DNA from 3 places in the Fructilactobacillus sp. YLN 2412 genome. Region 3 is predicted to be linked to each of the others. Evidence: predicted binding sites of a transcription regulator. Region 3 holds the regulator's gene; each other region holds the start of a gene.
The links. Region 3 encodes LexA, which represses DNA repair genes until DNA is damaged. Its sites were predicted from a motif close to CNAACANNTGTTNG; they were not measured.
Positions count from the first base shown of each region.

Region 1: a site for LexA is predicted at 1,353-1,366, ahead of AC0GLR_RS00600 (replication-associated recombination protein A). Genes of this name have one in related genera too.
Region 2: a site for LexA is predicted at 3,104-3,117, ahead of AC0GLR_RS00440 (Y-family DNA polymerase). Genes of this name have one in related genera too.

Region 1 is NZ_CM183165.1:144,990-155,169, reverse strand. Features, by position in the region: gene AC0GLR_RS00605 (MucBP domain-containing protein) at 1-1,328, shown strand, start outside; gene AC0GLR_RS00600 (replication-associated recombination protein A) at 1,490-2,824, shown strand; gene AC0GLR_RS00595 (LysR family transcriptional regulator) at 2,895-3,782, opposite strand; gene AC0GLR_RS00590 (bacterial Ig-like domain-containing protein) at 3,943-8,982, opposite strand; gene AC0GLR_RS00585 (LysR family transcriptional regulator) at 9,411-10,180, shown strand, end outside.
Region 2 is NZ_CM183165.1:109,609-119,788, forward strand. Features, by position in the region: gene AC0GLR_RS00430 (MDR family MFS transporter) at 1-719, shown strand, start outside; gene AC0GLR_RS00435 (ATP-binding cassette domain-containing protein) at 735-3,002, shown strand; gene AC0GLR_RS00440 (Y-family DNA polymerase) at 3,136-4,434, shown strand; gene AC0GLR_RS00445 (hypothetical protein) at 4,458-4,820, shown strand; gene AC0GLR_RS00450 (hypothetical protein) at 4,877-5,659, opposite strand; gene AC0GLR_RS00455 (winged helix DNA-binding protein) at 5,780-6,262, opposite strand; gene AC0GLR_RS00460 (quinone oxidoreductase family protein) at 6,364-7,335, shown strand; gene AC0GLR_RS00465 (DsbA family oxidoreductase) at 7,416-8,135, shown strand; gene AC0GLR_RS00470 (zinc-binding alcohol dehydrogenase family protein) at 8,232-9,263, opposite strand; gene AC0GLR_RS00475 (hypothetical protein) at 9,457-10,180, shown strand, end outside.
Region 3 is NZ_CM183165.1:578,117-588,296, reverse strand. Features, by position in the region: gene tsf (translation elongation factor Ts) at 1-631, opposite strand, end outside; gene rpsB (30S ribosomal protein S2) at 714-1,466, opposite strand; gene AC0GLR_RS02835 (GIY-YIG nuclease family protein) at 1,655-1,939, opposite strand; gene AC0GLR_RS02830 (tRNA1(Val) (adenine(37)-N6)-methyltransferase) at 1,929-2,678, opposite strand; gene AC0GLR_RS02825 (lysophospholipid acyltransferase family protein) at 2,757-3,383, shown strand; gene AC0GLR_RS02820 (YneF family protein) at 3,442-3,666, opposite strand; gene AC0GLR_RS02815 (DUF896 domain-containing protein) at 3,690-3,941, opposite strand; gene lexA (transcriptional repressor LexA) at 4,088-4,723, shown strand; gene AC0GLR_RS02805 (hypothetical protein) at 4,768-4,998, shown strand; gene AC0GLR_RS02800 (phosphatidylglycerophosphatase A family protein) at 5,093-5,593, opposite strand; gene AC0GLR_RS02795 (hypothetical protein) at 5,611-6,222, opposite strand; gene AC0GLR_RS02790 (CPBP family intramembrane glutamic endopeptidase) at 6,236-6,922, opposite strand; gene AC0GLR_RS02785 (hypothetical protein) at 6,923-7,147, opposite strand; gene AC0GLR_RS02780 (deoxynucleoside kinase) at 7,278-7,910, shown strand; gene carB (carbamoyl-phosphate synthase large subunit) at 7,975-10,180, opposite strand, start outside.

The sequences.
Region 1 (10,180 bases), 430 kb from region 3:
TGGTTTACAAGAAAGACGCACCGGTTGGTACTGGCGTAGTAAACGTAAACTACGTTGATGAAAATGGCAATCAAATTGCCGAACCGATAACTAACAGTGGCTCTTTTGGTAGTAAATTTAAAGAAAGTCCCATTAACATTACTGGTTATACTTACGTAAAAACAGAAGGGAGTGCGACCGGGATTTATGGACAAGATGCTCAAACAGTAACGTTTGTTTATCAAAAAAATACTCCGGTAACTAATGGGATCGTTAACATTAATTATGTTGATGAGAACGGAAATCTGATTGCCAACTCCACCAGTCTAACTGGAACCATCGGTACTGCTTATCAAGTCACTCCCAAACAGCTTGACGGATATACTTATGTAAAAGCAGAAGGTAATTTAACAGGCCAATATACTGATACAGCGCAAAATATTACCTTGGTTTATCAAGCAAAAACTACCCCAGTGACCGATGGAACTGTAACGGTTAAATATGTTGATGAACAAGGTAATGAAATTAAGACGATGCAAACCTTAACTGGTAAAATTGGCAGTTATTACCATCTTAATCCAGTTGAGATTACTGGTTACACCTATGAAAAAACTACTGGAAACCTTACTGGTCAATATACTAAAGATGAACAAATAATAACTTTGATTTACAAAAAAGATGTAGTTTCAACTGTTACCATCACTTATGTCGATCAAAATGGGAACCAAGTAGCTCCTGAAAAAACGATTCAAGGTAAAGTTGCTAGTAAATATAACGTTGCTAGCCCAATAATTGCAGGTTATGCTACCAAACAGATTATGGTCAGTGGTGAATTTATGCCAGTTAACCAGAATATTCAAGTCGTTTACCATCAACTGGATAACCCGGTAGTCCCTCCAACTGATAACAACGGAAATGGTTCTCAAAATCCAGCTGAACCAACTACACCTATTGATGATAATGATAACAATGGTTCACAGACGCCGGTTGAGCCTAACATTCCTACCAATAAGAGTGATAATGGTTCTCAAGTTCCTGCTGAACCAACGACTTCGCCTAATGATGGAAGCAATCTTCCTGCAACTAAAACTAACAATCAATCTAATGAAGTAACACCTGAAATTTCAGAAAACAATGAAAATACACATCAGGTTAATTCAGCAAGCGATGATGCTCAAACTACTACGACTGAAACAGCTCCAACCACTTCTACATTTAATAAAGCAACTGCTTTGCCACAAACTGGTCAAGGCAAGGATAATGGTTTGTTAGAGATGCTTGGTGCACTCTTACTTTCAGTTTTAGGAATCTTTGGTTTAAATGGTTTCAAAAAGAAAAAAATTAAATAATTAAATACTTTTATGGAACAAACTCAAAAATGAGTTTGTTCCATTTTCTTTTAAAAACGCTAAATATCAGTAAAATAACTAATTGTGGTAAAATCACTAACGTATAGAAACGCACGATTTTATAAAAAAATTTAGCTAAATATTTAACAAGGAGGTTAACTATGAAACAAGAATCGTTATTTAATGCAAAGAGCAGTGACACTAACACTCCTTTAGCAGAACGTGTCCGTCTCCAAACTTTAGAAGAATTTGTGGGACAAAAACAATTAATCGGCCAAGGAAAAATCTTGCGTGGCTTAATTGAAAATGATCAAATTTCATCTTTGATTCTTTGGGGACCACCTGGCACTGGCAAAACCACTTTAGCAAGAATCATTGCTCAAATGACCCAAGCAGAATTCATCACGGTTAGTGCCGTTAATACCAGTATCACTAAAGTACGAAAAATTATGGAAAATGCTTCTGCTAATCATAAAATGGGTTTAAAAACCATTGTCTTTGTCGATGAAATTCATCGATTTAATAAAGCTCAACAAGATGCTTTTTTACCCTATGTCGAAGATGGTAGCATTATTTTGATTGGAGCAACCACAGAAAATCCCTCATTTGAAATCAATTCAGCATTATTGTCTAGAAGTAAAGTCTTTGTTTTAAAAGCTTTAGGAACGGATGATATTGTTAAATTACTAGAAAATGCAATCAAAAATCCCAATGGTTTTGGTAAGTTAAAAGTAAAAATAACCACTGAAAATTTACATTCTATTGCTGAATTTGCTAACGGCGACGCAAGAGTAGCACTTAATATTTTAGAAAGTGCTGTAGCTAACGGAAAAAAGAAAGACGATACGGTTGAAATTCCTTTAAATGATTTAAAACAACTCGTAACACGTAAATCACTTTTATATGATAAAAATGGTGAAGAACATTACAATTTAATCTCAGCTGTCCATAAATCAATGCGAAATAGTGACGTTGATGCTGCAATTTATTGGGTATCAAGAATGCTTGATAGCGGGGAAGATCCTTTATATATCATGCGGCGTTTAGTACGGTTTGCCAGTGAAGATGTGGGATTGGCAGATCCAAACGCTTTAAACGTAACTATCAATGCTACTGAAGCATGTAAATTTGTTGGAATGCCTGACTGTGCTGATGCAGTGATTGAAGCTACTGCTTATCTTGCTCTTGCACCTAAATCCAACGCGATTGATAAGGCAGAACAAATGGCTAGTCATGATGTTAAACATTCTCGCAATGAACCAGTTCCCATGCAGATTCGAAATGCCCCAACTAAACTAATGAAAGATTTGCATTATGGAAAAGGCTATAAATTTGCACAAAGGGAAAAGGATAAACTTACCACGATGACCACAATGCCTGAAAATTTAAAGGGACATCGGTACTATTACCCTTCTAATCAAGGAAAAGAAAGTGTTTTTGCTAAACGTTTAGATCAAATTAATGCTTGGCATCAGGAACATGATCCAAAAGAATAGTAACAAAAAGAGACTGACTAGATTAATTAATCTAATCGGTCTCTTTCTTAAAAAAGATGCTAATTATTAATTAACTTCCTTTAATTGATTTCACAATCGTATTTACTAACATTTTCCCTCGCTCGTTTGTATCATAAGTTTTACGCCAAACCAACGAAATATAAACATCAGGAATATTGTTGCAATCAAGGTTAATGGATACTAAGTCATCTTTTTTATCAATCTCTTCACTAAGTAACATAGATATACCAACATTTGCTTTCACTAATTCCTTAATTAATTCAGGATCTTTAGTTCGATAAATCACATTAAGTGAATTGGGATATTTTTTCTTAATCTCATTAATTACAGTTGCTTGAATAAAGCCATCGCCCATTTGAATTATTTTTTCTGAATCCAAATCTTTTAACTCAATCTTCTTTTTATTTGCCAAAGAATTTTGTTTGCTTACAATCAACTTAAATTTATCTTTAGCTAAAATTTCAGAATGGAAATTTTTTAATTTAATTGGTTCTACTGAAGCAACAATTGCAATGTCAGTTTCATCCTTTTTCAACATTTTAATTAATTCTTTTGAAGTTCTATCAATAATATTTAAGTTTAACAACATGTTATCACTTAAGTTCATGGCTACTTTAGGGAAATAAGTATTATTAACCATTGGTGGCATTCCTAATTCAAGATTTAATTGTTGCTGGTATTTTCTAATTTCATCATTAAATAATGGTAACTGATCCACAATTACTTTGGAATATTTGTGCAATGTCTTCCCTGCAGGTGTTAGTATTATTTCATTATGTTTATAATTATGCACAAGCAAACGACATCCAGTGTCTTTTTCTAATCGTTTAATCCCCATTGAAATGGTAGATTGATAAACATTAAAATAATCTGCCACACTACTATAATTTTTTAACTCAATTAACTTTTCAAAATATTGCAAACTTTGTAGGTTCATTCTAAATCTCCTATTTTAACTTGTTCGTATATCATCAATATATAAACTATTATTATCATATTACTATATATTTATAAAAATAATAATTACACAAAAAAGGGCTTACAATCTAATCTGCAAGTCCTTTTTTGCACTAAAAATAATAGTTGATTATCATTTACTATTTATCTTCCTTTTTCTTTCTAAATCTGTCCAATCCAAAGAATCCTAGAATTGAAAGTAAAATGATTCCAATGATACTAAGCAAACTAGTTGAAGCATCTTGACCAGTTTGTGGTAAAGTATTTTTCTTAGTCTTTGAAACTGGAGTTTGATTATCAGCTTTAGTTGTTACAGATGATACAGAGCCAGTAACTGGTTGTCCTTCTTTAACAACGTTTGCTACAGGAGTAGTTTCAACTGAATGAGTTAAAACCTTTTTTGTTTGAATCGGAGTCGTCTCCGTTGTGCTTGGAGTTGGCTGTGTTGGCTCAACGGATGGTACAGTTTTATCTGGAGTTGAAGGAACAACAGATGCTGCTTTTACATCAACACTTACAGTTGTGGTAACTCCATCGGCATCGGTAATTACAACTGGGTAAGTACCAACCTTTTGGTTGTCAACTTTACTAGTATCTACTGAACTAATAGCTACTGGAGTTGTTCCATCTTTACCAACTGCAGTTGCATCGTAGGCGCTTGGGTCAGTTGGTACTACATCACCAGTGTGAATCGTAACATCATGTGCCGTTACTTTGGCTTGATTAGCTAACACAATTACACTAACTTCTTTAGTTTGACCATCAGCGGCAGTAATTGTTACTGGATAAGTACCAGCTACCTGGTTGTTTACTTTACTAGTATCAATAGTAACATCGATTGTTTTACCATCTTCATCAGTTGCTGAAGCTTTAAACGCACTATCTGCCGGCATTGGATCTCCGGCATAAATGGTTACGTCTTGTCCACTAATACTTGCTTCGTTAGCTACTACATTAACATTGACAGTAGTTGATACACCATCAGCATCGGTAATTACAACTGGGTAAGTACCAACCTTTTGGTTGTCAACTTTACTAATATCTACTGAACTAATGGCTACCGGAGTTGTTCCATCTTTGCCAACTGCGGTTGCACCGTAGGCGCTGGCATCAGTTGGTACTGCATCACCAGTATGAATCGTGACATCATGTGCCGTTACTTTGGCTTGATCAGCTAACACGATTACACTAACTTCTTTAGTTTGACCATCAGCGGCAGTAATTGTTACTGGATAAGTACCAGCTACCTGGTTGTTTACTTTACTAGTATCAATAGTAACATCGATTGTTTTACCATCTTCATCAGTTGCTGAAGCTTTAAACGCACTATCTGCCGGCATTGGATCTCCAGCATAAATGGTTACGTCTTGTCCGCTAATGCTTGCTTGGTTAGCTACTACGTTAACATTGACAGTTGTTGATACACCATCAGCATCGGTAATTACAACTGGGTAAGTACCAACCTTTTGGTTGTCAACTTTACTAGTATCTACTGAACTAATAGCTACTGGAGTAGTTCCATCTTTGCCAACTGCGGTTGCACCGTAGGCGCTGGCATCGGTTGGAACTGCATCGCCAGTATGAATCGTGACATCATGTGCCGTTACCTTTGCTTGATTAGCTAACACGATTACACTAACTTCTTTAGTTTGACCATCAGCGGCAGTAATTGTTACTGGATAAGTACCAGCTACCTGGTTGTTTACTTTACTAGTATCAATAGTAACATCGATTGTTTTACCATCTTCATCAGTTGCTGAAGCTTTAAACGCACTATCTGCCGGCATTGGATCTCCAGCATAAATGGTTACGTCTTGTCCGCTAATGCTTGCTTGGTTAGCTACTACGTTAACATTGACAGTTGTTGATACACCATCAGTATCGGTAATTACAACTGGGTAAGTACCAACCTTTTGATTGTCAACTTTACTAGTATCTACTGAACTAATAGCTACTGGAGTAGTTCCATCTTTGCCAACTGCGGTTGCACCGTAGGCGCTGGCATCGGTTGGAACTGCATCGCCAGTATGAATCGTGACATCATGTGCCGTTACCTTTGCTTGATTAGCTAACACGATTACACTAACTTCTTTAGTTTGACCATCAGCGGCAGTAATTGTTACTGGATAAGTACCAGCTACCTGGTTGTTTACTTTACTAGTATCAATAGTAACATCGATTGTTTTACCATCTTCATCAGTTGCTGAAGCTTTAAACGCACTATCTGCCGGCATTGGATCTCCAGCATAAATGGTTACGTCTTGTCCGCTAATGCTTGCTTGGTTAGCTACTACGTTAACATTGACAGTTGTTGATACACCATCAGCATCGGTAATTACAACTGGGTAAGTACCAACCTTTTGGTTGTCAACTTTACTAGTATCTACTGAACTAATAGCTACTGGAGTAGTTCCATCTTTGCCAACTGCGGTTGCACCGTAGGCGCTGGCATCGGTTGGAACTGCATCGCCAGTATGAATCGTGACATCATGTGCCGTTACCTTTGCTTGATTAGCTAACACGATTACACTAACTTCTTTAGTTTGACCATCAGCGGCAGTAATTGTTACTGGATAAGTACCAGCTACCTGGTTGTTTACTTTACTAGTATCAATAGTAACATCGATTGTTTTACCATCTTCATCAGTTGCTGAAGCTTTAAACGCACTATCTGCTGGCATTTGATCTCCGGCATAAATGGTTACGTCTTGTCCACTAATACTTGCTTGGTTAGCTACTACGTTAACATTGACAGTTGTTGATACACCATCAGCATCGGTAATTACAACTGGGTAAGTACCAACCTTCTGGTTGTCAACTTTACTTGTATCTACTGAACTAATAGCTACTGGAGTAGTTCCATCTTTGCCAACTGCGGTTGCACCGTAGGCGCTGGCATCGGTTGGAACTGCATCGCCAGTATGAATCGTGACATCATGTGCCGTTACCTTTGCTTGATTGGCTAAGACATGAACATTAACTTCCCTAGTAACTTCACCATTATCAGCTGAAATTGTTACTGGATAATCTCCTGCAACATTAGGATTTACCTTAGAAGTATCAATTGAGATTTGATCAGCTGGAACAGCAGAACCATCATCAGCTGTTGCAGTAGCACCAAAAGCTGAAGCAGCTGGCATTGGATCACCGGCATAAATAGTAACATCATGACCACTTACACTAGCTTCACTAGCCTTAACTGTAATAACCCGACTAAAAGTTGAAGTTACATTTTCATCATTAGTTACACTATAAGCAATCGTATAAGAGCCAACTGCCGGATTAACTCCGCCAGCTGGATAACCACCTAAATCAGTAATAGTAACTTTATCCGTTAAATTACCAGTAGTTCCATCATAAGCAGAAATTCCTGTCATAGGAGCATAAGTTACATCGCCCTGCTTGTTTTGATAAATCGTCTGGTCTCCACCAACAAACCATGGGGTTAATGAACTAACTCCAATTGGTTGGAATGTATAACTATTACCGAACATAAAACTATTAGGCTTATCATTTAAAACTCCATCGGTCCACTTATACCAAGTAATTGTCCCACCAAACCAGGGATTGTCTGTGGTAGTATTAGCCACTTTCATAGCAAATACCAAATTTATATTATATTGTTTGATTGCCGTCCCATCATATTTAGCATTGGGATCTGAAAAGTCAACAGTCACACCATTAGAAGTTCTTGTCCAAACTAAATTAGGGACATCAGTAACGTCAACCCATTTTTGGTCAACAGTTGCATATAACTTAACACTGTTCTGATCTAATTGAGCTCCTGTAACAATCGCAGCAATAGACTTACCATCAGATGGTGAGGCCCCGGGATTAAAGTTAACTTGACCAATTACATAAGAATTACCATTAGAATCTTTTACTGCTGGAGAATATAGGTTTGTACCATCTTTAGTTCCCCCTAAATATCCTTTATCACCTTCCGGATATTCTGGGTCACTGGTTTGATAACTCATTCCATTGTAATATCCAGTTGAATAACCAGGAAGTGGATCATTATTAGGGGTAAATGCGATTGGTTTAACATAAATAGTATTACCATCAGTAATTGGCAAATTTTGTGTATTACCGTTATACGTAAATGTTGCAGATACTGGCGCACTAACTACTGCAGGATCAGTAACATTACCTGAATTATCCCAATTATTTCCCGGATCCATGGTAGTAAAGTTTACTGTGAAATAAAAATCACCCTTTGGCAATGGCTTTAGCACTGTAACTTTATAAGTATAATCTCCATTATCTGTAAAATTAAAGTCATTATCTTCATCATTAGTAAATAAAGAGGGTTTCAAAAACTTGTTCATGTCATTGTTAGTTGGTGTACCAATCTTAAACGTTATACTTGTGTCAACTGGGACAACATCGCCATTGGATGTATTATGAATACCTACATTGTATGAAACATTTTGACTAGGCTTATATGGATCTGTCAGTGATGAAGGAGAATTAGCTGTAATATCAACCGAAACATCACTGGCTGGTGCAGGTTGATCTGCAGCCAAGTTAACATTTGCAGTATTAAGCTGCATGTTTTGATTATTAGTAGCTGTAACAGTTTTATCTGCAGTTACGTCATCTGTGGTACTAGCCTGTACAGGCGTTTTTGCTTCACTTGCTGTGTCAACAGGTGTTGCATCTGTATTTTGTTGTGGACTTACAATTTTTGTTTCTTCATTACTACTATTATTTTGTGGGTTAGTTGTAACATCTTTTTGGTCAACAACAGGTGTTGAAGTGGTCTCCTGTTGTGGTATTACATCTGTTTTACTATCACTTTGCTTAGTAGTATCTGCTTTCACGCTGTCAGAATTATCAGTAACAACGTCTTTTTGATTATTTGCTGAAGTTGAAACCGTTTCTTGTTGTGGGGCTGCTGTTTCTTTATTAGTGTTCTGTGTGTCAACATCTGTACTTGTTTTAGTACTATCAGTTGTCACAGCTGTATTTTGAGATTGTGGTTCATCATTGGCTTTTGCTTCTGTGTCTGTCTGCGATTTTACAGCTGTTGTTGCGTCATTAGATGCACTAACTGTATCTGCATGAGCTTCATTTAAAGCAAAACCACCGGTGGTAACAATGGTAGTTGCAATTGCTGCAAACAACCAATGTTTACCAGCTTTATACATTTTATAATGTACTTTTGAATTATTTTTCAAAGTTTATACCTCCTTGGGGTAAAAAAATAAAAATATATTATAAAATGACTATATCATATTTTCTTATACACAATATAATTTTTTGTTATAGGTATCATTAATATTGTTAAATTAATAACTAGTATGCTTAGAATATATTGAATAAGTTAATGAAAAAAGTTTATAATAAAGATAGTATAATCGCACACAGACTCATAACGATAAATACCAAGATAACGGCTATTTTAAAGGTATATTAGCTAATATTAATTGGACAGAATCACATAAAGTATTAACATCATCTCCTTATAAATTACAATTATTATTGAAATTTTATAAGTTTTACTTATTTCTGTTATAACCGTTACTAATAATAAAATCTGTAACAATTAGAATAAATTCAATGATTAATATTTAAACAATATTCTAGAACTAGGTAGGTAATAACATTGAAATTGAGCAGTCTAAAATATTTTGAAAAACTAATAGAGACAAAAAGCTATAGCAAAGTTGCTGAGTATTATAAAGTCACTCAGCCTGCAGTTTCAATGAATATTAAACAATTAAGAACAGAATTAAACGATAATTTAATTATCTTCAACCAATCTACCGGATCTATAAATTTAACTAAATCTGGAAAGAATCTTCACCAACATGCCAAGAAAATTTTGCATCAGTGGGAAGATATTGAAGCTGAAATTAAAGAGAAAAATTTAAAGGATATCAATTTAGGAATTTCCCCACTAATTAGTGATGGATATTTTCCTAATCTATTAAATCAATTGACTGATGATAAGAATCATAAAATTAATATAATAGAAAATGATACCAATAACCTCTTGAAAGATTTAGAATTTGGCGACTTAGATTTAGTGTTAGTTGAATCAATCAATTCAATAAATAAAAAAGGTATTACAGCTGAAATTATTGAAACTGACCAAATTAACATTATCGTAAGTAAAAATAATCAGCTGGCAAATAAACGTTTTATTGATTTTCGAGAACTAAAAAATATTCCCTTTATCACGATGCCCAACAAATTTTTACAAGCACAATTATTCAAGTATTTTGAAAGAAAATATGATACTTCTATCCCGGTAGTTTCTTGTGTTCGAGATCCCACACTTATTAACCAATTAGTTAAAAAAGATATTGGTTTTTCATTTTCATTAAATCAATGGTTGCCACAAGATCATCAAGATGAATTAGTTGCTTTAAA
Region 2 (10,180 bases), 470 kb from region 3:
AATTTGGAATTGCCACGGTTTTCACAGTAGCCACCTCATTTTACGTTATTCTATTAATCATGACTATTTTTGAGTTTAATGTAGATTTTCAAAAATCACAATCTACGATTAATCAAGATAGTGAGAGCGATGTAGATATGGGACCACAAAAGACTGCCAATCCAAAGCTAATCTGGTTAATTTGTACCATGGTATTTTTTATTTATATGAGTTACACATTGTGGGAAAGTGTAATGCCAGTTCACATGGGACAGCTTCATATTTCTTTTGAAAAATATAGTATGATTTGGCCTATCAACGGTTTGTTAATTGTCTTTGGACAGCCGATTATTAATCGAATCGGGACTAATTTTAAAATGGTGCGGCAAATTAGTTTTGGAGTTATTGTGTTTGCCCTGACATTTTTTATGTTGATTTGGGCGAAGCAATATGTATCATTTATTATTATTATGGTGATTTTAACTTTTGGCGAGATGAACGGTTTGCCAGCTATTCCTGCTTGGATTGATAGTTTGGCTGATGCCAAGCAAAAAGGTAAATATCAAGGAATGTTCAATATTTTTATGTCGTTTGGACGAGCAGTTGGGCCTTTATTTGGCGGTATTATGGTCGAATGGTTTAATTACCCGATTTTATTTGCAGTTTCCGGTTCTTTAATCATTATTTCTATGGCAGCAGTTATGATTGAGAACCGTAAGAAACTTTTAGCACAGGACTAGCAAGGAGTTTTTAAAATGGAAGATAATTATTATCGCAATCAAATTGAAGTTGCAGATGCACACCAGAATAACTTAAAACACGTTGACATCAAATTACCTAAGCATGAAATTACTGTCTTTTTGGGTGAATCAGGATCTGGTAAATCATCGCTGGTATTTGATACAATTGCGGCTATGTCGCGACGGGAACTAAATGAAACTTTTCCTAGTTTTAGTCAGCAATACTTGCCTAAATACGGTCAGCCGGATGTAGGTGATATCAAAAATCTCCCAGTTGCCATCGCGATTGAACAAAAGCAGCTGACGGGAAATTCCCGCTCAACGCTTGCTACGTATACGGGGGTTTATTCGCTATTACGATTGCTTTTTTCTCGAATTGGGGATCGTTTTGTTGGATATTCCGAAGTTTTTTCATTTAATTTACCTCAAGGAATGTGTCCGCATTGTCAAGGTCTAGGCTACGTAGATGACATTGATGAGAGTAAATTGATTGATCCCAATAAGTCATTGAATAATGGGGCCTTAACCTTTGTTAGTTTTAAACCTAAAAGCTGGCGTTGGCGAAGATATGGAGATTCTGGGTTATTTGATAATGACAAGTTAATTAAAGATTACACTCCAGAAGAATATGAATTATTGATGCATGCGCCTAAACAACCATTTCCACATTCTCCTAAAGAATTTAAGAGTTCGGATTATGAAGGAGTGGTTCCACGAATTGTCCGTTCAATTTTGCATAGTTCTGAAGGAAAGCATCATAAAGCAGCTATTGAAGAAGTTTTTTCACAGCGCGAATGTCCAGTTTGTCACGGTTCCCGTCTTAACCAACGTGCTTTAAGTGTCAAAATTAAGGATGTTAATATTGATCAAGCTTCGAAGATGAATCTAGTTCAATTCTTGGATTTCTTGGATTCTATTACTGACAAATTAGGTGATGAAATTGTTCGAAGCTTGGAAACTAAAATTCAGCCATTAGTTGATATTGGGTTAGGCTATTTGACTTTGGATCGAACGACTAGCACTTTATCCGGGGGAGAAGTACAACGAATTAAGATTGCTAAGCATTTAACGAATGCATTGTCAGATATCTTGTATGTCTTTGACGAACCCAGTGTGGGACTCCATCCACATGATATTCAATTAATCAAAAAAGCTTTAATTAGTTTGAAAGAAAAAGGAAATACTATTTTCGTGGTTGATCATAATCCTGAAATCTTTTCAATTGCCGATCATGTAGTAGAGGTTGGACCTAAATCTGGGTCTGATGGTGGTAAAATAACTTTTCAAGGTACTTTCCCAGAACTAAAGGATTCTGATACGTTAACTGGTGAATGGCTGCGTAAAAAGCATTTCTTTGCTAAACCTAAAAAGCCTAAGAAATTTATTTCGCTGGAACACGTTAAACTGCATAATATTCAAGATGTGAGTGTAAAAGTTCCAATGGGTATTATGACTGTCTTTTCTGGAGTCGCTGGGTCTGGTAAAAGTTCATTAGCTACAGCTTTGAAAAACAAGATGAATGGTAACTATGTTGATTTGACGCAGAAACAGGCAGGTATTAGTATTCGGTCCACTCCAGTCACATATTTGGGGATTTTAAATCCTATCCGTCGTTTATTTGCAAAACAAAACGATGTTTCAACGCAGCTATTTAGTTATAATGGAAAAGGTGCTTGTCCCCGTTGTAAAGGGAAGGGTGTCACGATCACTGATATGGCTTTCATGGATCCAGTTGAACAAGTTTGTGAGCTGTGTGGTGGTAAACGTTATAGTCAAGAAGCTTTGCAGTATAAATATAATGGCAAGGATATTGCTGATGTGTTGGCACTTTCAGTTGATGACGCTCAAAAATTCTTCTCAGACGAACCTGATATTGCACAACCATTAGAACGGATGCGCGAAGTTGGACTAGGTTATTTAGGCCTAGACCAAGCATTGACTACGGTTTCCGGTGGTGAATTACAACGATTGCGGTTAGCACAAACTTTAGGTGAAAAGTCACAGACTTACTTTTTAGATGAACCAACAGCCGGTTTGCATATGAAAGATACGCAGCGGTTGGTTGATTTGTTTCACCGAATGGTTAAGAACGGTGATAGTTTGATTTTAGTTGAGCATAATCTTGAGGTCATTAGTCAATCGGACTGGTTAATTGATATGGGACCTGGTGCCGGAATTTATGGTGGAAATGTTTTGTATAGCGGCGTTCCTGAGGGATCTGAAAAAGAACTTGATTCCTTTACTGGCCGTGCTTTAATTGATTACATGAAAGAAAATCGTTAAAAATAATTAATAAATGTCGTTTTCTACGGGAAACGGCATTTTTATTTTTTAAACAATTAATATTTACAAAATATGTGAATAATAGTATCATTCCTTATATACGAACACACGTTTGGTAATGGAGATGATATACATGGATTATTCAGATGAGCCGCACGGAGTTTATTTTTTTATTGATAATAAGTCGTTCTATGCTAGTTGTGAGAGTGTTGAACGCAAATTAAATCCACTGAAGTCGATTTTAGTGGTGATGTCGCAACAGGCTAATACAGGTGGAGGATTAGTTTTAGCATCTTCACCGCGTGCTAAAAAGTTATTTGGAATTAGTAATGTTACTCGTCAATATGATTTACCAAATGATAAACGGTTGCTGATTGTTCCACCTCGGATGAATTTATACATAAAACGCAATTTACAGATTAATCAAATTTTCGCTGAATTTGCAGCTGAAACAGATATTTTGCCATATTCGATTGATGAATCGCTAATTGATATGACCCATTCTTGGAAGTTATTTGGAAAATCGGTTCGAGAAGTTGCTCGCAAAATCCAGCTAGCAGTCCGCAACCGTCTTGGTTTATATACTACCGTTGGGATTGGCGATAATCCGATGCAGGCTAAGTTAGCATTAGATATTTATGCAAAACATGATCACGAGCTGATGGGTGAGATTCATTACGATTCGGTGCCGCAAAAAATTTGGTCGATTGAACACCTAACGGACATTTGTGGAATTGGCAAACATATGGAACAACGATTAAACTCGTTAGGAATTTATACAGTTAATGACCTAGCGCATGCTAATCCATATTTGCTTAAGGAAAAATTAGGTGTGATTGGCACCCAAATTTTTGCAACTGCTTGGGGAATTGATCGTAGTAACATGAAACAGCAGTTAAAGCCGCAAGAGCGCAGTTACAGTAATGGTCAGGTGCTACCACGCGATTATGTTAAGCAGGAAGAGATTGAAGTTGTGATTAAAGAGATGGCTGAACAAGTTGCATCACGGATTCGTTTCCATGGGTTGCAAATATCGCGGATTAGTTTGTCCATTGGGTTTTCTTTTGCCCAAAAAGAGAAAAGCGAAGCCCGTGGATTTGCTCATTCCATGAAGATTGAAGCCACGGATGATGGATTATTAATTGCTAAACAATTGGTGAAAATGTTTCGTGAATATTGGCATGGGGAAACGATTCGAAATGTGATGATTGACTATGGAAAGTTGCGACCCAAGTGTGGTAATCAGCTGAACTTATTTGTGGATAATCAGACTATTATCAAACGGAATCAACTGAATCAGGTTAAAGATCAGATTATCCAAAAGTTCGGGACAACATCGTTAGTTTATGCTGATAGTTTAGAAAGTGGTGCAACAGCTATCCAAAGAGCTGGCTTAGTAGGCGGTCATCAAGGCGGGAATAGTTATGAATAACGATTAATAAAGAAGGGTGTTTGTTGGAAGAGAAAGATGTAGCAGCATTTTTTAAACATGATTATCATGATCGAGGATTAAAGAAATGGCAGGGATATTTTTTATCGGATCATACGCAACACATCAATACAATTAAAAAAAGATATCACGAAAATAAAACTCGGCATTTGCATGAACAAATGAGTGCAGCAACAATTAGCGAGGTAATTAAAATCGCAATGATTAAAGAACGAAAAGTTTCCGTTCAAATTTGTGCATATCGCGATGGTGAGTTGAAAATTAATGATTTAGTGGGCAAAATTACTGGACTGGATGGTAATTTTTTGCGACTTGACGACCATTTACTATTAACTTCTATGGTTGTTAGTGTAGCATTGGTTGAATAAAAAAATCGTCACATTTGAACAGTTACTGTCCGAATGTGACGACTTAATTGATAGATTTAGAATCCTTGAAAGAAAGCTTGAATACGTGCAGCAATCATATTAAAACCATCTTGAATGGCAGTAGTGATTTGTTGCAGCATGTTGTTATTATTTTGGTCAATATGTTGTTCGATTTGTTGTTTAGCATTGTCAATGGCATGTTGTGCTTGTTGATTGTCCGAATTATTACTATTGTCATCGTTATTACCATTACTAGAATTACTATTGCCATTGTTATTACTAGGTTTAGTATTATAGTTTTTTACAACAACTGGATTTTGTTTAACTTGTTGTTGAGCATTTTTACCAGCATTATATAATCCCCAAACACTCAAGATGATGATGATTAAAAGAATGATGACAATCCAACGAAACCAGTGATGTTTTTGTTTACGAGGAGCAGCAGCCTGGGATTGAGTTTGTTGTTGGACGGGAGTGGGATTAACTGGCTGTGCTTGGACATAAGGAGCATAAACTAAATTATAGGTTAAAGTTCCTCTGCCAAAGGTCCCAGCTGCTGTACCATTAGGAGATACTGCAACTACATTTCCTAAATTGGCGGGATAACTGACATTTCTTTTAAAAGATGCATCAGTTAGATAACTAAGTGTGGTTGAATCACCACTTAATCCTTGAACTATGTATCCATTTAAATCAGGAATATCAATGTAAAAAGCAGTTCCTGGCATTCCTTGATATTCTTCTGGTGGAGTTAATATTTGACCGTTTTTATCAACTACGTTAACGATTACTTTACCGACATTATTTCCAGTTCGGCTTCCAACTGTTTCGTTGTTCATTTATTAGTGCTCCTTTAATTTAATTATGGGTTAGATATATATAGTAACATTATCTCCTACATGTTGAAAACTTTCAGTAAATGACGAACATAAATCGATAATCTTTCCATTATTATAACCTTAATTTGCTTTTTTGAGAGCAGTGAGAACTTTTCGAGTTATTTTTAAATCTTGATTAGTAAAATCAGCTAAACGTTTCATTTCACTAATAGTTTCAGTTTTATGCACTGAATCATGAACTCTGGCAACTACTCGTCCTAAGTTACTTACTTTTAGAAAAACTTCTTTATGATTGTTAGAATGGTAAGATTTTTTTAGTAATTCATTATCAGTGAGTTTTTTTACATGACGTGATAGCATTCCTTGTGAAAAATCTACTTGTTGTAATAATTTTTTATAAGCTAGAGTTCCATTGTTTCCTTGACTAACATAACTTAAAACTTGAATGGCAGAATGAGAGAGATGCAACTGCTTTAATTTTTCATATGCTGTTGGTGAACATTGCAACTGTAATTCTTTCCAAAAATTTTTTTTAAATTGGCTTTGATTACTGTGAAAATCACGGATTAAACTTTTAATTTGTTTTAATTCTGTTTCTCTCATAATTTCTCCAAAATTCATTACTTGTAATATATTTTTTGATAGTTATACTTAATTATATATTACAAGTAATGAATTAACCAAAAGAAGTGGAGATATTTTTTATGACAGATATTAAAGCAGCCGTTGTGACTGATTTTAATCATTATCCCAAATTAGCTAATTTTACAGCGCCAACAGCATCCGCCGATGAAAAACTAATTAATGTTGAGGCTGCAGCTGTTTATAATTTAGTGCGAGGACGAGCAAACGGATCACACTATTCTAGTACAACTAAGTTTCCTTTTGTACCAGGTGTCGATGGGGTTGGCCGTTTGACTAATGGAAAGCCAGTCTATTTTTTTGATTTTGATGGGAACCATGGATCGATTGCCGAACAAACTGTTGCACCTACTAAGCAAATTGTTGCGTTACCAAGTGATATTACCCAACAGCAAATGGGTCAAGTAGCTGCTGGGATGAATCCAGCAATGTCGTCATGGATGGCATTAGTTTTACGAGTTGGTGATTTAACTGGAAAAGATATTTTAATTATGGGTGTAACTGGTGAAGCAGGTAAAATGGCAGTACAGATTGCTAAATATTTAGGCGCTCGTCAGATTATTGGAGTAGGACGGAATCGTGAAAAATTAGCAGATGTTAAGAAACTTGGTGCTACTGAAGTTATCTCTCTATTGGACGACCCCGACATTTTAAAGAATGAATTATTAAAAACCGCTAACGTTGATGTAGTTTTAGATTATTTGTGGGGTGATGTTACCCAAAATTATTTGCAAAATATTTTGCCAGCTCGATCGGATCATAGTAAAGAGTTAAATTGGATTGAGATTGGAAACATGGCAGGACGCAGTTCAGAGTTGTTCGGATCAGTTTTACGTTCGATTAATCTTTCGTTAGTGGGAAGTGGTTTAGGCAGTTTTTCAAACGCGGCTTACGCAAATCAATTTAAAAAATTGGCTGAGTTGATTGCCACTGGTAAATTAACTATCAAGCCTCAAGAAATTCCATTAAGTGAATTGAACGATAAGAACTGGTTAGACAATTCGCAAAGAACCGTTTATATGATGAGAAAATAAGCCAATAAATTGCTTCCGACTTTCATAAAGAGCTATAATTATGTACTAACTTTAAATAAGTATATAGAAAGTGTGGAATTATGATTAAAATTGATATTTGGTCGGATGTGATTTGTCCTTTTTGTTACCTTGGGGCAGCTCGTTTAGAAAATGCGATTAAAAAGACGCATCATGAAAAGGATGTAGAGTTGCGTCTACATTCCTTTGAACTAGACCCTAATGCACCTAAGTATCAACCTGGAGATGATACCCTTGTACAGATGGTAGCGCATAAGTATCATGTTCCAGAAGAACAAGCAGCAGCCAGTCAAGAGAAGTTGGCAGCTAGTTTAAAACAAGTCGGTTTGGATTTTGACTGGAAACAGGCTAAGCCTACTAATACCTTTATGGCACATCGTTTGCTTCATTATGCTCAGAGATTTAATCTTGACTTGACATTGGATAAGAGTTTAAAGACTGCTTATTTAAGCGAAGGTGAAGATGTCTCCGACACTGATGTTTTAAAACGTCATGCTCAAGCGGTCGGTCTTACTAATACAGATGAGATTGATAAGGTATTGAGTTCTGATGAATTTGGTGATGCAGTTCGAGCAGACGAAGCCAGAGCCCACCAACTTGGTATTACTGGAGTCCCATTTTACTTAATTAATGATAAATACACGATTTCAGGTGCTCAGCCAGTTGAATTGTTTGAACAAGCCCTTAACCAAGTTTTTGCTGAACAGCAAAATATTAAGCCAAAACCTTTAGATCAAGCTGGTAAAGGTAAAAGTTGTGACGGTGATGGCTGCTCAATTTAATTAATAAATTGTTTTTGAGATTAAAATTTTTAATAAAGATGAATGTAACACAAAATCCTTAACTACTGGTGATAGTTAAGGATTTTTTTAGGTTCATTATTTATTACTTACTGTTACTTTCCCAATCATATGACCATCTTCGACTAATGCAGTAGCTTTCCGTAAGTTTTCAGCATTTATAGGTGTGAATGATTTGGTTAATGTATTTTTTAATTTTCCTTCATCAAGTAAATTGCTGATTTTATCAAGAATTTCGTGTTGTGTAATCATATTAGGTGTTTCAAAATATGATTTAGCAAACATCCATTCCCAAGCAAATGTGACTGCTTTTTGTTTCAAAGGAGCAAAATTCATATCCTTACCACTACCTGTGATAGATGCGATGTGGCCAAAAGGAGCAATTAATTTTGTGATAATTGACCAGTAAGCATCCAGATTTTTAAGATCTAAGATATAATCAACATATTCAAAACCAAGCTGATGAATTTGTTTGATTAAATCATGATGATAATCAACTACGTATTTGGCACCATGTTGTACTTCCCATTTCTTTGATTTTTCATTTCCAGCGGTAGCAATGACTTGTAAACCAGCTAAATTAGCCAGCTGAGTAGCAACTGAACCGACACCACCAGAGCCGTTAATAATTAAAATACTTTTAGCTTGATTATTTTTGTAAGCATTAAAATCAATCTCAAGTTGTTCAAAAAGGCATTCCCAGGCAGTTAAACTAGTGAGAGGCATGGCTGCACTTTCTTTAGGAGTGAGACTTTTTGGAGCATGTCCAACAATTCGTTCGTCGACCAATTGGTATTCACTATCGCTGCCAGGACGAATATACGATCCAGCATAAAAAACATGATCTCCCTTTTGAAATAGGCTAGTTTCTGTACCGACTGTTTCAACGGTTCCATAAGCATCATAACCGATTATCTTTGGCTCAGGTAAAGCTGTTTTTTGACCACGACGAGTAAAAATATCAACAGGATTTACTGAAACTGCCTCGACTTTTACAACTAAATCATGTGGTTGCGGAGTTTTTAATTCTGTTTCGAAACTAAATAAACTTTTTGCGTCTGAGATAGGTAAATATTTTGTGTAACCAATAGCATTCATTTTTTGTGACATAATCGATCTCCTTTGTTATTTGATTAACTAAACTATAAGCTGTTTTGACAATCATAAATGCGTCTATTATTCATTTTGATATTCTCTTACATAAAGTAATTAGATTAACTCTAGTATAGTAGAAGTTTACTTTGATGGATAGAAAACCGTTTATGTGATTGGTATAATGATGAAATGAATTAGGGGGATTGTGATGTTATATTTAACCGCTAGTATTTTCGGATTTATTATCGGTGTTTTTATCATGTGGTTTTTGTATCGAAAAAAAGCAACTGGAGTTTTTCCAGTCACATTTGTGATTACCTTTGCTATTTTTTTAGCTGTCATTTTATTAGTTACATTATTCTTATGGTTTGAGTTGCCTAATGAGTCGGATTGGATTGATTATGCGGGCGAAATTATTGGAGCAGTTACAGGATCTTTGATTGCCGCTTCAATTTCGTATTATGTAACGGTTGGCACGCAAACTAATCTGGATCGACAAAAGGCTATTAATCATTATATTTTGGATTGGCAATTGAACAATAAAAAAGATCTTTATAATGACTTTAAAAATTCGGCCACAACTGTGAGTGCGATTACGGATGCTGGTAATCAGTTAGAGATTTTATTTAGTGAAAAAAATAGTGATACGCGGATTGCAGCTGCAAAAATTAAAGCCATTAATTTAGATTTAAAAACTAATCTTACTAACTTTAAGGATCAGTTAAATTATATTGATGATAAGTACAAGCCAACTTTCGATTTTGTCACAAAGATGAGCTATAAAGGAACGTCAATGCAGGATTGTTTGAATGTTATTAATCAAGATTTAGATAATTTAGAGTCATTTGAAGCATTGATGACAAATTTATTACAGACTTATCAAAACGATGACCCAAGTCAAACAGCTAACTTGTACCATCAAGCACAAACTG
Region 3 (10,180 bases):
TGGTAAGATTTTCTTTTTCTTGAGCAAGTCTTTCAGGCGCAATATCATCTTTTGACAAGAACTCTGGATTTTCAGCTGCTACATGCATGGCAATATCTTTGGCAACATTTTCATTAGCACCAGTAATTTTTACTAATACACCGATTTGACCACCATTGTGTAAATATGCACCAAAATTCTGTTCATCAGTTTTATTCATTACAACAAAACGGCGAAGAGTAATTTTTTCACCAGTAATTTGACTCGTGTGGATAATTGCATCTTGAATGGTCCCATCTCGTAACGGCAATTCAAGAGCTGCTTCAACACTATCTGGCTGTTCTAAAGCAATTTGGTCAGCTACTTCGTCAATCAAATCTTTGAAATCATCATTGGCAGCCACAAAATCTGTTTCAGAATTAATTTCAACAATTGCTGCTTTATTATCATGGATAGCAACTCGAGTTAATCCATCAGCAGCTGTATTTCCACTCTTCTTTTGTGCTTTAGCAATTCCCTTTTCTCTTAAAACTTCAATTGCTTTCTTTTCATCACCATCTGCTTCAACCAATGCTTTCTTTGCATCCATCATTCCAGCACTAGTTTTATCACGCAAACTCTTAACTTGTTGGGCAGTAATTTTAGCCATAATTCAAGTTCTCCTTTAAATTTTTATTAAAAAGGCCGACCCTGATAGGCCGAATTGGTCTAAAAAAGTCAGCCAGATAATTTTTTTATTTATCTTCTTTTTCTGAAGCTTTTTCGTCATCTTTTTTTTCAAAAGTGTCTTCATTAACTTCATCTTCACCTTGACGACCCTCAATAATAGCGTCGGCCATAGTTGAAGTGATTAATCTAATAGCACGAATAGCATCATCATTAGATGGAATAATGTAATCAATTCCATCAGGATCTGTATTAGTATCAACCATTGCAATAACTGGGATGTTTAATTTTTGAGCTTCTTTAAGAGCAATCTGTTCTTTATGAGGATCAACAATAAACATAACGTCAGGAATCTTAGGCATATCTTCAATACCACCCAAGAATCTTTCAAGTTTCTCAGTTTGTTTAGTTAATAATGAAGCTTCTTTTTTAGGTAATCTTTCAAATGTACCGTCATTAGCCATTTTTTTAAGATCTTTTAGATACTTGATACGTTTTTGAATGGTATTCCAGTTTGTAAGAGTTCCACCTAACCAACGATGGTTAACATAAAATGCACCAGAACGTTTGGCTTCTTCTTCAATTGAATCTTGTGCTTGTTTTTTAGTTCCTACGAATAGAACTACAGCATCATCTGCAGCTTCGCCTTTTAAAAAGTTGTAAGCTACACCTAATAATTTAACAGTCTTTTGTAAGTCAATGATGTAAATACCATTACGTTCAGTAAAAATGTATTTAGCCATCTTAGGGTTCCAACGACGTGTTTGATGTCCAAAATGAACACCTGCTTCTAATAATTGTTTCATTGTTACTACAGCCATAATAATCCTCCAAAATATAGTTTTTCCTCCCCAGAATTATACACAGAACTCAAAGAGCACTACTATGCAAAACATTCCAGGTGCGTATTGGTAATTAATACCGAAATTAATTATACAAGAAAATAAATAAAAAAACAAATTAATTTTAAATCTTTATATGAACTTCAGTCTAACTAAAAAAATTCCTATCAATTATAATAAAAAATTGATTTTTTTACTCCATGTGAAATTAAAAATTGTTCTTTTTTTCTTCGTGATTGATGTTTAAATTTATATTCGGATTTCAAAGCTTCACTTTTAGAAGTAAATTTTTCTGAATAAATTAACTTTACAGGAAGATGACTCTTGGTATATTTAGCTCCTTTACCAATTTGATGTTGATAAACTCGGCGAGCTACATCCGTAGTATATCCTCCATAAAATGATCCATCGCCACATAACAAAATATAAATATAATAATTATTATTTTCCATATAAAACTGCCTTTATAGATTCTGAATAATCATTGCCATCATAAATAAACATTGGTGATTCAACATTTAATCCAGCTGTTTTACCATCTTTAATAGCTGAAATTAATACCATGTTTGCATTGCGTCCCTTTTTAGGATAAACAAACTGAACTTTTTTAGGCGCCAAACGATGAGCTTTCATTTTTTCAAAAATCTCAATTAATCGATCAGGTCGATGGACCATAAACATTTTACCGTTTGTTTTTAATAATTGACTTGAAACCTCAATTACTTCATTCAAGTTTGTTTTAATTTCATGTCGTGCTATTGCCAAATAAGGATTAGGATTTTTTTTACTACTAGGCTGGTCACTAAAATATGGGGGGTTTACCAATACATCATCAAATGATTCTTTTTCAAACAATGTAGCACTATTTTTTAAATCAGTATTATAGACACTTATTTGTTTTTCAAGATTATTTAGATAAACGCTTCTTTCTGCCATATTACACAATCGCGACTGTATTTCAACTTCAAATATTTTCCCATTTGTTTTATTACTGACAAATAAACCAACAGCTCCATTTCCAGCACAAAGATCAATGATTTTAGCATGACAACTTTTTTTTATATTGGCAAAATTTGCTAACAACACTGCGTCGATTGAAAAAGAAAAGACTTCAGAACTTTGAATAATTTTAATATTGTTACTATACAATTGATCAACTCGTTCATCATTTTTTAGGTTAACGTTTCCCACTCTTTCTCCCTTTCCTAAACCATAAGCTTAATAATGCTATAATATTGATTGTACAACTCAAAAAGGAGGATGAAAAGATTGTTTTATTCATTTGTATTTTCATTTGCAAAATGTGTTATCTGGATTTTTAACGGACGTATCAAGGTAACAAATAAAAACAAAATTCCAAAAGGAAACTATGTTTTAATTGCACCTCATAGAACTTGGTTTGATATGATGTATTTTGGAGTGGTTTTATTGCCAAAACAATTTTATTTTTTAGCAAAAAAGGAATTATTCAAAAATCCAATTCTAGCATGGTGTTTGAAAAAATGTAACGTTGAACCAGTTGATCGCAATAATCCTGGAATTGCAGTAGTCAAAAATCCAATCAAAGTTTTAAGAAAAACTAATTTATCGGTTATGGTATTTCCATCTGGAACTAGACATTCAACCAAATTAAAGGGTGGAGCTGCGATGATTGCTAAAATGGCTGACGTTCCTTTACTTCCGGTTGTTTACCAAGGCCCATTAACAATCAAAGAATTACTTTGCCGTAAGAAAGCTTATATTAATTTTGGCAATCCAATCTACATTAACAAAAACGAAAAATTAAATGATGAGTCTCAAGCTAAAATTGAAGAAAAAATGAAAAATGCTTTTAAAAAATTAGACAACGAAATTAATCCAAATTACGTATATATTGATGAGTCGAAAAAAAGATAGTTTGCAAGTAAAAAAACCGTCCGATTAGAAAATAATCGGACGGTTTTTTACAATAATCTTATGATTGTTTGGCATTTCTCTTCATTGAAGTCATCATTTGATTTAATTTCTTTTTAGAAGGTTTTTGTCCCATCTGTAACATCATTGCTTTGATTTGTTCTTCATTAATTGGTGGATTCTCTTTCAAGTATTTTTCCATATACTTACGAGCGCCAAAAAATCCAACTGCTGCTCCACCCACTAAAGCTAATACTATCAATAATATCCATAACCAAGTAGCCATTGTTGTACTCCCTCATCTTTATATTAATCATCTCTAAGATTTTTCTTACGTTGCACTTCTTTAACTTCATCAGAGGTAACTTCATTACCATCTTTATCATACATTTTAGTCATTTCTAATTGACTTCTAAAGTTTGATTTAAACCGATCTAAGTATTCTTTCCTTAACTTCTTTTGTTCAACTTTTTCAGCATCGGTCAATCCTTCATTTTTTGACTTTTTCGATAATTCATTAATTCTTGGAATAATTTTTTTTAATTCTTCATCATCTGCCATTATCATCACTCCTTCATTTATTTATTATATTTATAATACCATGTGCACTAATATAAATAAAATTTATTCTATACGAACTAACGTTTGCAAATATTACTATTTATGATACGCTATTGTTACTATAATACTATTTTCGAGGTGTATAAATGTCATCAAAAGAAAACTCTAAACAAGCTGACATTCTCAGATTTATCTATGAAAATGTTAAAAATCATGGTTATCCACCAACTGTTCGAGAAATTGGAAAAAAGGTTGGATTATCATCAACTTCCACTGTACATGGCCATTTATCAAGGCTTGAAAAAAAAGGGTATATCACCAAAGACCCTACTAAACCTAGAGCTTTAGAAATAACCTCAGAAGGAGTTAAATCTTTAGGTCTTCCTTCTGATGCAAATATTAATGAAATACCATTACTTGGTACAGTAGCTGCAGGTGAACCAATTCTTGCAATTCAAGAAGCAACTGACTACTTCCCGATTCCAAATGAGTTACAAAAAGATGCTGATTCACTTTTTATGTTAACAATTAGTGGTGAGAGCATGATTAATATAGGTATTTTAGATGGCGATCAAGTAATTGTAAAAAGACAAAACACTGCTGAAAACGGTGAAATTGTAATTGCCATGAATGTTGATGGCGAGGCAACCTGTAAAAGATTTTACAAAGAAAGTGATCATTTTAGATTGCAACCCGAAAACGATTCTATGTCTCCTATTATTTTAAAAAAATGCATTATTTTAGGAAAAGTAGTTAGTCTATACAGATCTGTCATTAAGTAATTCTTTGTTATAATAGAATATAATGAACAAAAGGAGAATAAGTAATGAAATCAAAAGCATATGAAACGTATAATTTAGAGGAGTTTGAGAAAGCCATTCCCTACAAAATTGGTGATTTAGTAGAGGTTGTTTTCATCAATAATACTGGGTTAGGTGAAAATGAAACTGATTGGTTAAAAGTAATTAGAAAAAACGTTGGAAAGTCAACTTCAATTGATAGTGAATTTGAATTTGGACCAAAATGTGTAAAAGCAGTTAAATCTGATAAAGATTGATTAATTTGTAAATAAATATAAAAAACACTTTTGTAGTAAATTCTTATTAGAATTTATAAACAAAAGTGTTTTTCTATTATAATTAATACTGTCTTTATGAATTTTCATGTGCAATTTTAGCCGATGCTGCTCCAGCAACAGCACCAACAATATCATCAATAAAAGTAGTAACACGAGTTTGTTTATGATCTAATTCTTTCACAATCCCTTGTTTATTAGTGTCAAGACCACAATAATTTGTGATACCGATAGTTCCATAAATATTGGCAATTCCAAGTGCAAGAGTTTCATCAACTCCAAAAACTCCCAAATCATGTTCCACAATACTTTGTAATGGTTCATCTAATTTGTGTTCACTAGCTAATCGATCAATTTCTAAACCAACCATTGCATTATTTAACACTTCTCGTTTGTGCAATACATCCGTTACAATTCGATCAACATATTCCATACTGGGAATTTTAATATAATCTTTTTGTAAATTATAAGTTACCATTGAAATATCTCGAATTGTAACTCCATTTTCATTTAAAGATCTAATCACAAAATCATAAGCTTGTGTATCAGGATATTTATAATCTCTTTTATCTACCATTATCAATCACTCTCCCTTTAAACTATAAACGTAACATCATATTTATTTGGATAATTATCTTCCGTAAAGATTACACTAATTGAAGTCTTAGTTTTAAGGTGTTTTTCAATTACTTCTGGCACAAATGAAGCTGATTTAAAATCTTCCTTAAAATCATCATAAGTTGAAAAATAATCAATTTCTAAATAAGTATCACCACTATTTCCAGATGAATTGATACTATCAATTCGAATTAAACGATTTAATTTCATTTTGTCTAAAATTGGTATTACAAAATCTTTATAAAATTTATTGAGTGATGCAAGTTGGTTTGAAACATCTTTTTCTTCATTTTTCATATCATTAATTGTTTCATACGCTTCATGATCTAAATTTTGCATATTATTAACCAAAAATGATTTATCCCGACTTTTTAAAGCATTTTTAATATCTTCCGTTTCCTGATCTTCGTTTCCATCATTCAAAACACTAGCTAATTGATCAATCGTTTCAACATCATAATCATTTTTTAACTGACGTACGTTTGTAATTTTTTTTAAATATATCTTATTTTCTTGAACCATTTCTGCTTGAACTTTTTGTAATCTATTTTTTAAATTATTATAAAAATTGAACTCTAAAACATCCATCTTTTCCACCCTGTTATAATATTGTAATTAACATCAACATTGTAGCAACTAAATTGTTGGCAAAATGAACCCCTATTGAAACTTCTATTTTATCAGTTTTTAAATAAACATATGCTAAAATCATACCTAAAAAAGCATAAATCATAAAACTAATAATATTACTACTCATATGTCCACACGAAAAAATCAATCCACTAAAAATAATGGGAATCAGTGAGTTAGTTTTTAAAAACAAACCACGAATTAAATAACCACGAAAAACCAATTCTTCTAAAATTGGTGATAAAAATACCATTGAAATACTCATTAAAATTAAAACAGTTGGATTACTTTTTAACATATCAAGAATAGCAGCATTATTCTTAGTTCCAATTTGATGAAAGAAGAATCCATTTAATAATTGCATCACAATTTCAATTACGTAAAAAGTCAACAGTGCAATCACAATTAATTTAAAATCAGTTTTAGTCAGCTTATGCGATTTTTGTCGCCAAACACTCTGATATGCCCAGACTGATAATGAAATTGCAATCACAAATCCAACTATATAGAGAATGACATATAAAAACAACTTAATACCAGTAAAATTTTCAAGCGAAATTAATTGTACCGGTATTTGAACCACTAATACCATGAAAATTAATCCCAATAATATTAAGGTACGTTTTAAATAATCAAAAAAATTTAGCGTTTTTTTCACTTATTTTCCCTCTGTTTGCTTTTCTTTGTTTGCTTTTGTTTTATCATGACGTTGCACCATTACCATCACTATTGGAGTAATTATTAATCTAACTAATACTACACATCCAATTAACATAAACATCATTTTGATGGCATTTTCATTTGAAATCATTATAAAATAGCTAAACAGCATAATTATAATCAAAACAATAATTATTCCAAAAATATAATTTATTTTTTTCATATGTGAAAACTCCAAAACAATTTTAGCTATTCTTAGAATACCACATTTTAAACTATTATTTTAAACTGAATTAATCTCAATTAATAGCAAAATGATATACTAAAACCATTAAACAAAAAAGGAGTTATTTATGGTGATAATTACCGCTGGAATGATTGGGGTTGGTAAAACAACTTTAACTGGAAAAATTGCAAAACATCTCGGGTCTAAACCCTTTTATGAGCCTGTAGGTGACAATCCTGTTTTACCTTTATATTACAAAGACCCTAAACAATATGGATTTTTACTACAGATTTATTTTCTAAATAAACGTTTTTCAATGATTAAAAAAGCATTGCAAGATGATAACAATGTTTTAGATCGTTCTATTTACGAAGATGCTCTTTTTACTAAGGAAAACAATGCTGAAGGAAATATTTCAGACGTTGAACTAGAAGTTTACCTTAAATTACTAGATAACATGATGAAAGAGTTAGACGAGCTTCCTAAAAAACAGCCAGATTTATTAGTTTATGCTGCAACTGATTTTGAAACAATTTTAAAAAGAATTCAAAAGCGTGGCCGTGACTATGAACAATTTGAGGGAAATCCAGAATTAAAAAACTATTACTATAAAATGTGGACAGCTTATCAAAAATGGTATGAAGATTATGATATAAGTCCAAAAATGAAAATTGATTTACAAAAATATGATTTATCTAACGATAAAAACACTGCTATTATTCTTAATCAGATTGATGATAAGTTAGAAACAATTCGATAAAAAAATAAACACCTAAACAGTATTATTAATATTGCTTAGGTGTTTATTTTATTTAAAATGATTTTTATAAACTTTGTGTAATAAAAGCTTGGGATTCTAGAACTTGTAAGATTGCTTCCACGGTATCTAAAGCAGTAAATAATGGAATTTCATGAGAAATTGATGCACTTCTAATTTTAGTACCATCTTTAGCACTATCATTTTCATTAGAAATTGTGTTAACTACCATTTGAATTTTTTTATCCATCATTTGTTGTAGTAAGTTATCTTCCTCACCTAACTTACCAACCGTAGTTACCGGAATACCTTCTTTTTCAAAAGTTTGAGCAGTGCCATCAGTTGCTAGAACTTGATATCCAATATCCCAAAAACGTTTTGCCAATTTACTAGCTTCTTCTTTATCACTGTCCTTAACTGTAAATAACACACGTCCATGATTTGGAACATGCAATTTTGCAGCTTCAAAAGCCTTATAAAGAGCTTTTGGTAGGGTTTTATCAGAACCCATGACTTCCCCAGTTGATTTCATTTCAGGTCCTAATAAACTATCAACATCATTAAGTTTTGAAAATGAAAAAACTGGAGCTTTAACATGAATTAAATTGCTTTCTTTGGCTAATCCAGTTTGATAATTTTGACTATTTAATGATTGGCCTAAAATAACTCTAGTAGCAACTTGTGCCATTGGAATCCCCGTAACCTTACTCAAAAATGGAACTGTTCGACTAGCGCGAGGATTAACTTCAATCACATAAACCTGGTTGTTGTGTACTACAAATTGAATATTCATCAAGCCAACACAATTCAAATCTAATGCTAACTTTTTGGTATATTCAACAATTTGATTTTTAATCTGTTGCGAAAAAGTTTGAGCCGGATAAACAGCCATTGAATCTCCGGAATGTACACCAGCACGTTCAATATGTTCCATAATTCCTGGAATTAAAACGTCTTTACCATCACAAATTGCATCAACTTCACATTCTTTCCCAGTTAGATATTGATCAATCAATACTGGATGATCATTTGAAACTTTTACAGCATTTTTCATATAATTTTCCATTTCAGATCGTTTGTTAACAATTTCCATGGCACGACCACCTAAAACATAACTAGGACGGACTACAACGGGATAACCAATTTTATCAGCAATCTTCAATGCAGTTTCAACATCACTAGCAGTTCCACCCGTTGGTTGCGGGATTTTTAAAGATTTAATAACTTTATCAAACTCATCCCGGTCTTCTGCTCGATTAACATCATCCACACTCGTACCTAAAACTTTTACTCCCTGTTCAGCAAGCGGTTCTGCTAGGTTAATTGCAGTTTGTCCTCCAAATTGAACTACCACTCCTTTAGGCTTTTCCAAATCAATGACATTCATTACTTCTTCAACTGTCAATGGTTCAAAATACAACTTATCAGAAATCGAAGCATCTGTAGAAACCGTTTCTGGATTATTGTTCATAATAATAGCTTCATAACCAGCTTTTTTAATTGCCTCAACTGAATGAACAGTTGCGTAATCGAATTCTACCCCTTGACCAATTCTAATTGGTCCTGATCCTAACACTAAAACAGAAGGTTTATCAGATTTTTCACTTTCATTTTCAGTTTCATAAGTGCTGTAAAAATATGGAGTTGCTGATTCAAATTCTCCAGCACAAGTGTCAACCATTTTATATACTGGAATTATTCCGTGATTTTTACGGAAATCTCTGACTTCGATACTCGACATATCCCAAAACTTACCAATTGTCGCATCCGAAAACCCATTTCGTTTGGAAATTTTCAAAATATCAACATCTTTAGGCGAATCCTTTAAAGATTGAACTATTTCATAAATATGCATTAATTTATCTAAAAAGAAAATATGAATGTTAGTCATTTCAGCCAGCTTATCAATGCTATACCCACGCTTAATTGCTTCATACAAATAAAATAGTCGATCATCTTGCGCTTTGACTATTCCTTGTTCAAGCTCATCTTTACTTAAATCAGCAAGGTCGGGATCGTCTAAATCAGATATATCAATATCCAAAGATCGAACTGCTTTTAAAAGTGAACCTTCAACATTTCGGTCAATTGCCATTACTTCTCCAGTCGCTTTCATTTGTGTACCTAATGTACGATCAGCATTTACAAATTTATCAAACGGCCAACGTGGTATTTTACAAACTACATAATCTAATGCTGGTTCGAACTCTGCATAGGTAGTCTCCGTAACTGGATTCATAATCTCATCTAAATTTAACCCAACTGCAATTTTA